3 regions of the Pantoea sp. X-Soil-TKNS-1280 genome follow, and region 3 is predicted to be linked to each of the others. Evidence: predicted binding sites of a transcription regulator. Region 3 holds the regulator's gene; each other region holds the start of a gene.
What was found. Region 3 encodes CRP, which controls carbon source genes, mostly activating them, when cyclic AMP is high. Its sites were predicted from a motif close to ATGTGANNNNNNTCACAT; they were not measured.

Region 1 (3,281 bases), 750 kb from region 3:
TCCTCATCGGCAGGTTTCAGCCGATACTCGGCGTCATATTTTTCTGCCAGATATTCGAGGATGGCCCCGGACTCCGCCACTACCCGATTGCCATCGGTGATCACCGGGGATTTGCCCAGCGGATGGACTTTTTTCAGCGACTCCGGTGCCAGCAAGGTGCCTTCACGTTGGTAGCGCTTGATTTGATAAGGCACCGATAACTCTTCCAGCAGCCACAGCACCCGATGTGAACGGGAATTTTCAAGATGGTGAACGGTGATCATCATGGCTTCCTGACCAATGGATTGACCCGGCAAGTATAGATGATGGCGTCTCAGCGTTTCTGCTCGTCCTGTTGCGGATCGAGTAACACAGCGCCCGACCCCTGCTCTGCCAAACGGTCACCGGGGTTGCGCAACGGACAATCGCGCATCGACAGACAACCGCAACCAATACACCCGTCGAGATCGTTACGCAGCCGCGTAAGTGTTTCGATGCGTTTATCCAGCTCCTCGCGCCAGTGCTGGGTCAGCGCATCCCATTCCTGGGTAGACATACGTTTGTTGGCGGGTACATGCATCAGGCTATCGCTTACCGTGGCGAGAGGAATGCCGATACGTTGCGCGATTTTAATGATCGCTACGCGACGCAGCACATCGCGGCTGTAACGCCGCTGATTGCCGTTATTGCGCGTGCTGGAGATCAATCCTTTGGTCTCATAAAAGTGCAGCGCCGAGACGGCCACGCCGCTGCGTTTCGCGACTTCGCCCGGCGTCAACACCGGCTTCGGGTAGTTGCGTTCTTTTTTCATTTGGCTCTTTACCTCAAGTTAACTTGAGGAATTATACTCGCTCCCCATTGAAACTTCGAATCTCTACTCAGAAGGATGTGGTTATGATGCAAGAGGAAATCATTCATTCACTGACGCACTGGATCGATCAGAATCTGGATAAAACCCTGTCAATTGATGAAGTAGCGGCCAAATCAGGTTATTCCAAATGGCACCTGCAACGTATGTTCCGTACCGTGACGAAACAAACATTGGGCGGCTATATCCGCGAACGGCGTTTAACGCTGGCAGCAGAAGCGCTGCGCCAGACGCAACGCCCGGTATTTGATATCGCGATGCAGTACGGCTATGACTCGCAACAAACTTTTTCCCGCGTGTTTCGTCGTCAGTTCTCGCAAACACCGACTGCCTATCGCCACACCATGCGTCGTCAGGCGATGATCCAGCGTCCACGCCTGGTGAGCTTTGATTGCAACGAAAACCTGGCCAGCTTTACCCAGCGAACCACCGGCGAGTGCTGCCCGATCCGCTAATCCTGTCTGCGCGCCCCCCTGCGGGCGCACCCTGCCTGTCAGGCGCGCGATAAATCGCGCCGCTACCCACCCGTGCAATTATTTGCACATTCCGCATAAATGCCGCATCTAACTTCGATAAAATTTTTTCTACCATACCAGGTATAAATTTTGTTCAAAATTTCAAATCGAGTGATATAATGTGACCCAAGTCACAAAATAATGCGTAATACGACGGCCTGAAGGGCCTCCCTGACCTTCCTTCTTTGCCGCCAGTGATGTCCGATGAATGTCAGGGATGTTACTGATTCATAGAGGTTCGTTGCAGATGGCTACTTTAACCACCAGTCTTATCGTTATGCGCTGGGAATTGCTGAGCGCAATAATGATGTTTTTCGCCAGCACCCTGAAAATTCGTTTTCGTCAGAACAGCCACCATGTGATGGCGCTGATGTGCGGCGGAATCGGCCTGGGCATGTCCTGCTGGTTTGTCACCGGCCTGCTGGGAATCACCCTGAGCATGGAAAATCTGCATAACTTTATGGAAATCACCAAAAACGCCTTCGTCGAGGTGATGAGTCAGACCCCTGCCGATTGGCCAATGCCCTGATTTCCACCAATAAAAAACCCCGCATCGCGGGGTTTTTTATTTTGCTGTGTGATTTCAAATTTTCTTCAACACGGCCGGGATATTGACATCCCCCACCGCACCGCCCGGCGTCTTCGCACCGAGACGGTCCTGAATCCACATATCACCCATCATCTGATTAAGCCCACGATCCAGTCCGGTAACCATCCCAGCGCCAGGCGTAAAAGTCAGCTCGCCAAAGTAAACCTGCTGTTCGTGGATATACCAGTCAACACGAACATAATCGAAGTCACTCGCCAGTTTCTTACTTAACGCTAAGGCATGTTGCAGTGCTGCCAACTGCGACGAGATATCCAATCCGGTATCACGGATTTTATGATAGGCCTCATTCAAGTTATTCACATAAAAATTCATTGATATCAGTGGATTGCATCGATTATAAATCACCTGCAACACAAACTCGAAGTTGCCATCGCGTTTATTAAACATATGGAACTTATAATCAACCGGCGCGGTTTTGCCATCACCAATGTATTTCTCCACCAGAATGCGCGGCTTGATGTAACGGTAATGAATCTCACGCGCCTCATCGGCATAGTCTTTTTTCAGCCAGCGCTGGCAGTTGCTGATGATCTGCTGCTTTTTCAGCGCATCCGGTTCTTCCAGCAGGATTTCCACCATATTGGAGCCGTGATTCGGCTTGATCACCGTGTTCTTCCAGCTCGGCAGCGTATGTAGGGAATGCGGATCGCTGGTTTCATACAGCAATGGAATCAAATATTCACTGCCGACCTTCTCGGCAACGTAGTCACGTACCGAATATTTATCCGACAGGCGCCCATAATTCTGGTAATCGCCATAAACAAACTTACGGTACAGGATCTTCTCGTTAAATACTTTCGGTTCGCGCAGATTGGGTAATCGCCTGAATTTACGAAAGTAAAAAATCCGATCCTGATAAGCCCAGGGCATTTTCCTGATGAAATACCGCACACTTTTTCTCAGTTCATCTTTCAACTTAAGCATATCTGACCTCATTTGTAGGTTTTGTAGTTGAGTGAGGAAACCTGAATCTTGTAAATGACGCCGTTTCTGAAGAAGTAATTCATTACGGTGAGGGACAGAAGTTCCGTCAGGAAAACGCTCCAGGCAGCGCCCATAATGCCGTACCCCTGGATCAGCCACCACGACATCGGAAGGCCGATGGCGACCAGGCAGAGAATTTTCCTGAGCAGATAATTAAATCCACCCTCTTTAACGATATAGCGGTACGCGACGGTCCCCATCGCCGAGAAACTGGAGGCTATCGACAGCAACGTAATGAGACTTCCTGACTGCGTGTAATCGTGACCATATAAAGCAATGATTATTTTTTCACCATATAAGGCGATGATGAATAACAGAATCAGTG
Region 2 (3,281 bases), 1.2 Mb from region 3:
GCCGGGTGTGGGGCTTGCAGGTCACGGAAATTTGCGCGACGCAGGGCGAGATCGTCCTGAATGGTACGCATCAGTTTGCGATCGACTTTCAGCAGACGTACGACCCCGGCGGTAATCAGGTAGCCAACGCCAGGTATCACGGTAAACAGCAGCATGATGCCATTCAGCGCGCTGGGGGCTTGCTGTTTCGCCCCGGCATCATAGCCATAAATGGAGAGTAAAAAGCCCACCATCGCGCCAGCTACCGCCAGCCCGACTTTGAGGAAAAACAGATTGCCGGAAAAGCTCATGCCGGTGATGCGTTTACCGGTTTTCCATTCGCCGTAATCATCGACATCCGCCATCAGCGACCAGTGCAGCGGGGAGGGGATCTGATGCAGGATATTCAGCAGGAAATAAGCAATAACCACTGCCAGGGTGGCATGCGGATCGATCCAGTAAAAACCGCTGGAGAATAGCGCCAGCGCGATATTGGTCCAGAAGAAGACTTTTAATTTGCACCAGCGGTCGGTGAGGATTTTAGCCAGCGTACTGCCCAGCATCATGCCGATCACACCGAGGCTGATAAACAACGTGGCAAAATGGGTCGACTGACCCATCACCCAGGTCACGTAATACATGGTGGCGGCCATGCGGATAAAGCCAGGGCAAACGTTACAGAAAGTCAGCAGCAGAATGCGTACCCACTGGTCATTTTTCCATACGTCGCGCAGGTCATTTTTCAGATCGTCATTGCTGGGTACGGCCGGACGAATACGCTCACGCACCGTGGCAAAGCAGAACAGAAACATCGCCAGTCCGATCAGTGCCAGTACGCTCATTGCCATTTGATAGCCGCGTGCTTTGTTATCGCCACCAAACCACTCTGCCATCGGCAGCAGCGACAGCGACAGGATCAGCGTGGCGACACCCACCATGACAAAACGATACGACTGGCAGGAGACGCGTTCGCCAGGATCATTGGTGATAACCCCACCCAGCGAGCAGTAAGGGATGTTGATGGCGGTGTAGGTCAGTGACATCAGGAAGTAGGTAATAAATGCCCAGATCACCTTGTTGTCATAGCTCCAGTCTGGCGTGGTGAACATCAGAACGCTGAACAGGACATAGGGAACGGATACCCAAAGCAACCACGGGCGAAAACGTCCCCAGCGGCTCTGCGTACGGTCGGCAATGGCACCCATAATCGGATCCGTCACCGCATCCAGCACCCGCACCGAAAGCAATAAGGTGCCGACCAGTGCCGGTGCCAGGCCAAAAACATCGGTATAGAAATAGTTGAGGAATAACATGATGGCACCGCCGATCATGTTGCATCCGGCATCGCCCATGCCGTATCCCAGTTTTTCCCGGAACGAGAGTGCTGCTCCTTTCATTGTTCATCTCCAGCTATAACAGGTGCAAAAATTATTAGCGGAAAATCAGCAATCTGGCGGGGACCAATTGGTCACGATGATGGACAAAACACCTGGGCAGGGAAAAGTGTGAGGAAGATCTAAAGAAGAGGAATATCTGCCCGGACATTGACGCCGGGCAGAAGGAGCAACTTTATGCTTGCTGGGCTTTGTTTTTGATCGCGTAACCGACAGCCAGCACCACCAGCCAGACCGGAATCAGCCAGACTGAAATCGCCATGCCAGGCGTCATCAGCATGATCACCAGGATTGCCGCGAGGAACAGCAGGCAGATCCAGTTACCCAGTGGGTAAAGGATAGCGGGGAAACGTGTGGTGACACCCTGCTGGTTTTTCTTCTTACGGAATTTCAGGTGTGCCAGGCTGATCATCGCCCAGTTAATCACCAGCGCGGAGACCACTAAAGACATCAGCAGGCCGAAAGCTTCGCCCGGCATCAGATAGTTGATCAGTACACAGAGCGCTGTGGCGACAGCAGAGACCAGAATGGTTGCCACCGGTACACCGCGTTTGTCGACGTTCAGCAGCGCTTTCGGCGCATTGCCCTGTTGTGCCAGGCCGAACAACATACGGCTGTTACAGTAGACGCAGCTGTTGTACACCGAAAGTGCCGCGGTCAGGATCACCACGTTAAGCGCATTAGCGACCAGCGAATCTCCCAGCTCATGGAAGATCAGCACGAACGGGCTGGTGTCTGCGGTGACGCGGGTCCACGGCAGCAGTGACAGCAGCACCGCCAGTGAGCCGATGTAGAAAATCAGAATACGCCACAGGACTTGGTTGGTGGCTTTAGGAATGCTCTGCTCCGGGTTATCGGCTTCTGCGGCGGTGATACCCACCAGCTCCAGGCCACCGAACGAGAACATGATGATCGCCATCATCATCACCAGCCCGCCAAAACCATTTGGCAGGAAGCCGCCCTGGTTCCACAGGTTGCTGACGGTTGCCTGCGGGCCACCGTTGCCGCTGAACAGCAGCCAGCCGCCAAACAGGATCATACCGATGACCGCGACCACTTTGATAATGGCAAACCAGAACTCCATCTCACCAAACACTTTCACGTTGGTCAGATTGATAGCGTTGATCAGCACAAAGAAGATGGCGGCAGTAGCCCAGGTGGGGAAGTCCGGCCACCAGAACTGGACATATTTACCGACAGCGGTCAACTCGGCCATGGCAACCAGCACATACAGCACCCAGTAGTTCCAGCCTGAGGCAAAACCGGCGAAATTGCCCCAGTATTTGTAAGCAAAATGGCTGAAGCTACCGGCAACAGGCTCTTCCACTACCATTTCGCCTAATTGGCGCATAATCAGAAAGGCAATAAATCCTGCAATGGCATAACCGAGAATCACCGCCGGACCGGCGGATTTGATCACCGATGCGCTGCCCAGAAACAGACCGGTACCCACTGCGCCGCCCAGCGCAATGAGCTGAATATGGCGATTTTTCAAGCCGCGGTGCAGCGTGTCGCCATGTTGTTGTTCCATACGAACCTCGTGATGTTGTTATTTTATGCCTAATGTAAGGCTGTTTTTACATAACGTACTCATTTATTTACGGTACCTGGCGTGCTGTGTGCATACGTAAGCTACCCTGGCGACCAGAATAGTGATAAGCGCGCCGATTTGCACCTGCTTTTGCTTTTTGTGCTGAGGGATGACTGAAAAAGCAGCAGCATCCACTGCTGGCCTGCCGCGCTATTTCTGACATGAATTGGTAATAAACACGAATAGCTTTCCCTTATGGTTGCGGGGAACGAGCAGCGCTAAATCTGTGTAAGGTTTGGTAAAAGAGAATTCTGTTAACAATTCTCCCTGAGGCTCTATTTCTGTCTTTATCAGCGCCATTTAGCGCATTTAACCAA
Region 3 (3,281 bases):
AGGCAATCAGGCATCCCATCAGCGTATCCATCATGCGCGGCAGCAGGAACTGCGCACCGTTGAGCGACAGCAGCTGAAGCGAGTACACCGCCGTTACCGTAAAGCCAATCATTGACCAGCCATAATATTTACGCGTCACCAGATAGCTGGCGAGGGTGATCGCCAGCATAAACAGCAGGGTGATGGATTCCGGCACGGCAAAGCGCAGCGAGGCAGCCGCGATCAATAACCCGGCGAAGGTGCCGAGGGCACGGTGCTGGATACGTACGCGAGTGGCGCTGTAGCCGTTCTGGCTGACGAACATGGTGGTCATCAGAATCCAGTAGGGTTTGGGGATGTTAAAGAACAACGCCAGCGCGCTGCCAAACATCAGCATTACGGCAAAACGCGCTGCGGTGCGTAACGCCGGGGACTTTAGCGACAGGTAACTGCGCAGTGCCGGAAAAAACGGCAAACGTCGCTGGCGGTCGGCCATCAGGTCACGGGTATAAAGAGGTTTCTGCGTGCGCAGGACGCGGGCAATCCGGCTGAAGTGGTACAGGCAAAAATTTCCGACCGGATTATCCGGGTGCTGGCGCGCAATCTTTTCCAGCGCCCCGAGCTGCTTCTCCATATGAAAGCGCTCCGGCAACTGGTGATAGAGGATAGCATCGGCCAACAGTCGCAGCCGCGCCGATATGGTCTTCGCATTCCAGCGGATCACCGCTTCAGCATGGCTCTGCTCCACCAGTTTTTGCACTTCTTCAGGCTGATGCAGGCTGACCGAGATGTGTTCCTGGAGATCGAGTGCCACCTGGAAGGCACGCGTCAGACGTTTATGGCTGTTGTTTCGGCTGGCAGACAACATATGCATCTGCTGATAACAGGTGGTGATCAGATCGACCGCTTTTTGCTGCCGTGCCAGCAGCGGAGGCAGGGCTTTTTCCGGGTCGGTCAGCTGCGTTAGCAGGGTGTATTTGGCATCGCAATAATCTGCCAGTTCGCGATACAGCAGGCTGAGAGTTTCGCGCATCGGCTGTTCTTTCCACAGCCAGAACCAAAGCCAGTTAAACAGCCCGTACCATAGCGTCCCGCCGATATACAGCAGCGGTGGCACCCAAATGGGCATCCGCCCCGCCAGGCTTAGCGTGAAGATGGCGGCGATAAGGGTGCCGGGCAGCAAACGGCCATGTAGCGGGCTGATTTCGCCAGTGACGCCCACCAGTAGCGGCAGAGCCAGCATAATCAATGGCAGAGGAACGTGGTAATCCGTCAGCCATTGAATCAGAAAACTGCCGGTAGCAAACAGGGAACCGCCAACAATCAGGCGTTTAAAGAAACGTTTATGGGGCGTATCCAGGCCTGCGATATTGCAGCAGGCGGGAACCAGCGAGAACAGCAGCCCTTTTTGCAGGTCACCAAACAGCCAGCCGAGAGCCACGGGCAGGCAAAGCACCAGCGTTTGCCGCAGGGCGTAATTAACTTCGGGATGATAGATGATTCGACGCCACATCAGCTCATCGCAGACAAAAACGGCGCGATGTGACCATCACGCCGTGGGTGAGAAGGAATTAGCGGGTGCCGTAAACGACGATGGTTTTACCATGTGCGGAGATCAGGTTTTGATCTTCCAGCATTTTCAGAATACGGCCAACTGTCTCGCGTGAGCAGCCAACGATCTGACCAATTTCCTGACGGGTGATTTTGATCTGCATCCCGTCCGGGTGGGTCATGGCATCAGGCTGTTTGGCCAGATTGAGCAGCGTCTGCGCAATGCGACCGGTCACATCAAGGAAGGCAAGGTTGCCGACTTTTTCTGATGTCACCTGCAGGCGACGTGCCATCTGCGCCGAAAGACGCATTAAAATATCCGGGTTTACCTGAATCAGCTGACGGAATTTTTTGTAGGAAATTTCAGCCACTTCGCAGGCAGTTTTTGCTCGTACCCAGGCACTGCGTTCCTGACCTTCTTCAAACAGGCCAAGCTCGCCGATGAAATCCCCCTGATTGAGGTAGGAGAGAATCATCTCTTTGCCTTCTTCATCTTTAATCAGTACCGCAACGGCACCTTTCACGATGTAGTAGAGCGTTTCCGCTTTTTCACCCTGGTGAATCAGGGTGCTTTTGGATGGATATTTGTGAATATGGCAATGGGACAGGAACCATTCGAGTGTAGGGTCTGTTTGCGGTTTGCCGAGAACCATTCGCTATTATCCTCTGTTGTAATCGTGCCCAAAACACAGGGGGCAATTTTCCCTGTCAGGCGGTGAAATCGTAGAGCGCTTCCAGTAAAGGAAATTATTCGGGTGGACTCTTAAGCCAGGCTTCTGATTCTTCCCGCCTTCGTCTATTACGACGAAAATATTTTCAGCTCTGTTTGTAGCACAGCTTTTGCTAGCTGTCTTCTGTTGTCTCGCTTCAGCAAAAGGGCGATTAGTCTGGATTGCTGTTTCTCAGGTGAAAGCGTACTCTGGCGGCAAATCAGCCGATTCAGGAGAAAGAATAATGCAGGCACGGGTCAAATGGGTGGAAGGGCTTACCTTTCTCGGAGAATCCTCATCGGGTCATCAGGTATTAATGGATGGGAACTCGGGTGATAAAGCGCCGAGCCCGATGGAGATGGTGCTGATGGCGGCGGGGGGGTGCAGCGCGATTGACGTGGTGTCTATCCTGCAAAAAGGGCGCAATGAAGTGACCGATTGCGAGGTGAAACTCACCTCTGAACGTCGTGAAGAAGCGCCACGGATTTTTACACACATCAATCTGCATTTTATTGTCAGCGGCAAAGCGCTGGGCGATAAAGCGGTGGCGCGTGCGGTGGATTTGTCGGCAGAGAAATATTGTTCGGTGGCGATCATGCTGGGCAAAGGGGTAGAAATTACCCACAGCTATGAGGTGATTGAGCTATAGCACGAACGTAGCGGCGCGATTTATCGCGCGGATTTTTTCGTGCAGCATGCACGGTCAGGCGATTTATCGCGCGGATTATTCCGATATCGCGCACTGGAATTGCGCGATAAATCGCGCCGCTACATTATTCAATCCGTTTACCTTCAATCAGCCGCTGCACCAGCGGTGTCATAATCAACTCCATCGCCAGCCCCATTTTGCCACCCGGCACCACCAGGGTGTTCATATGCGAGATAAAGGAATCCTGAATCATCGCCAGCAGGTAAGGAAAGGCAATGCCTTCCAGCCCACGAAAATGGATCACCACAAAGCTTTCATCCAGCGACGGTATCTCACGTGCGGCAAACGGATTTGAGGTATCAACGGTGGGTACGCGCTGGAAGTTAATATGG

Region 1: the regulator CRP is predicted to act here: its motif matches at 1,482-1,499, upstream of AC6I8X_RS01850 (YjcB family protein).
Region 2: the regulator CRP is predicted to act here: its motif matches at 1,483-1,500, upstream of AC6I8X_RS03815 (glycoside-pentoside-hexuronide (GPH):cation symporter).

The regions. Positions count from the first base shown of each region.
Region 1 is NZ_AP035962.1:405,661-408,941, reverse strand. Features, by position in the region: gene AC6I8X_RS01865 (glutathione S-transferase family protein) at 1-263, opposite strand, end outside; gene soxR (redox-sensitive transcriptional activator SoxR) at 314-790, opposite strand; gene soxS (superoxide response transcriptional regulator SoxS) at 874-1,302, shown strand; gene AC6I8X_RS01850 (YjcB family protein) at 1,610-1,891, shown strand; gene AC6I8X_RS01845 (ATP-grasp fold amidoligase family protein) at 1,946-2,896, opposite strand; gene AC6I8X_RS01840 (oligosaccharide flippase family protein) at 2,905-3,281, opposite strand, start outside.
Region 2 is NZ_AP035962.1:845,022-848,302, forward strand. Features, by position in the region: gene AC6I8X_RS03815 (glycoside-pentoside-hexuronide (GPH):cation symporter) at 1-1,376, opposite strand, end outside; gene aroP (aromatic amino acid transporter AroP) at 1,549-2,904, opposite strand.
Region 3 is NZ_AP035962.1:3,962,912-3,966,192, reverse strand. Features, by position in the region: gene AC6I8X_RS18535 (YccS/YhfK family putative transporter) at 1-1,492, opposite strand, end outside; gene crp (cAMP-activated global transcriptional regulator CRP) at 1,551-2,183, opposite strand; gene AC6I8X_RS18525 (OsmC family protein) at 2,485-2,889, shown strand; gene AC6I8X_RS18520 (phosphoribulokinase) at 3,014-3,281, opposite strand, start outside.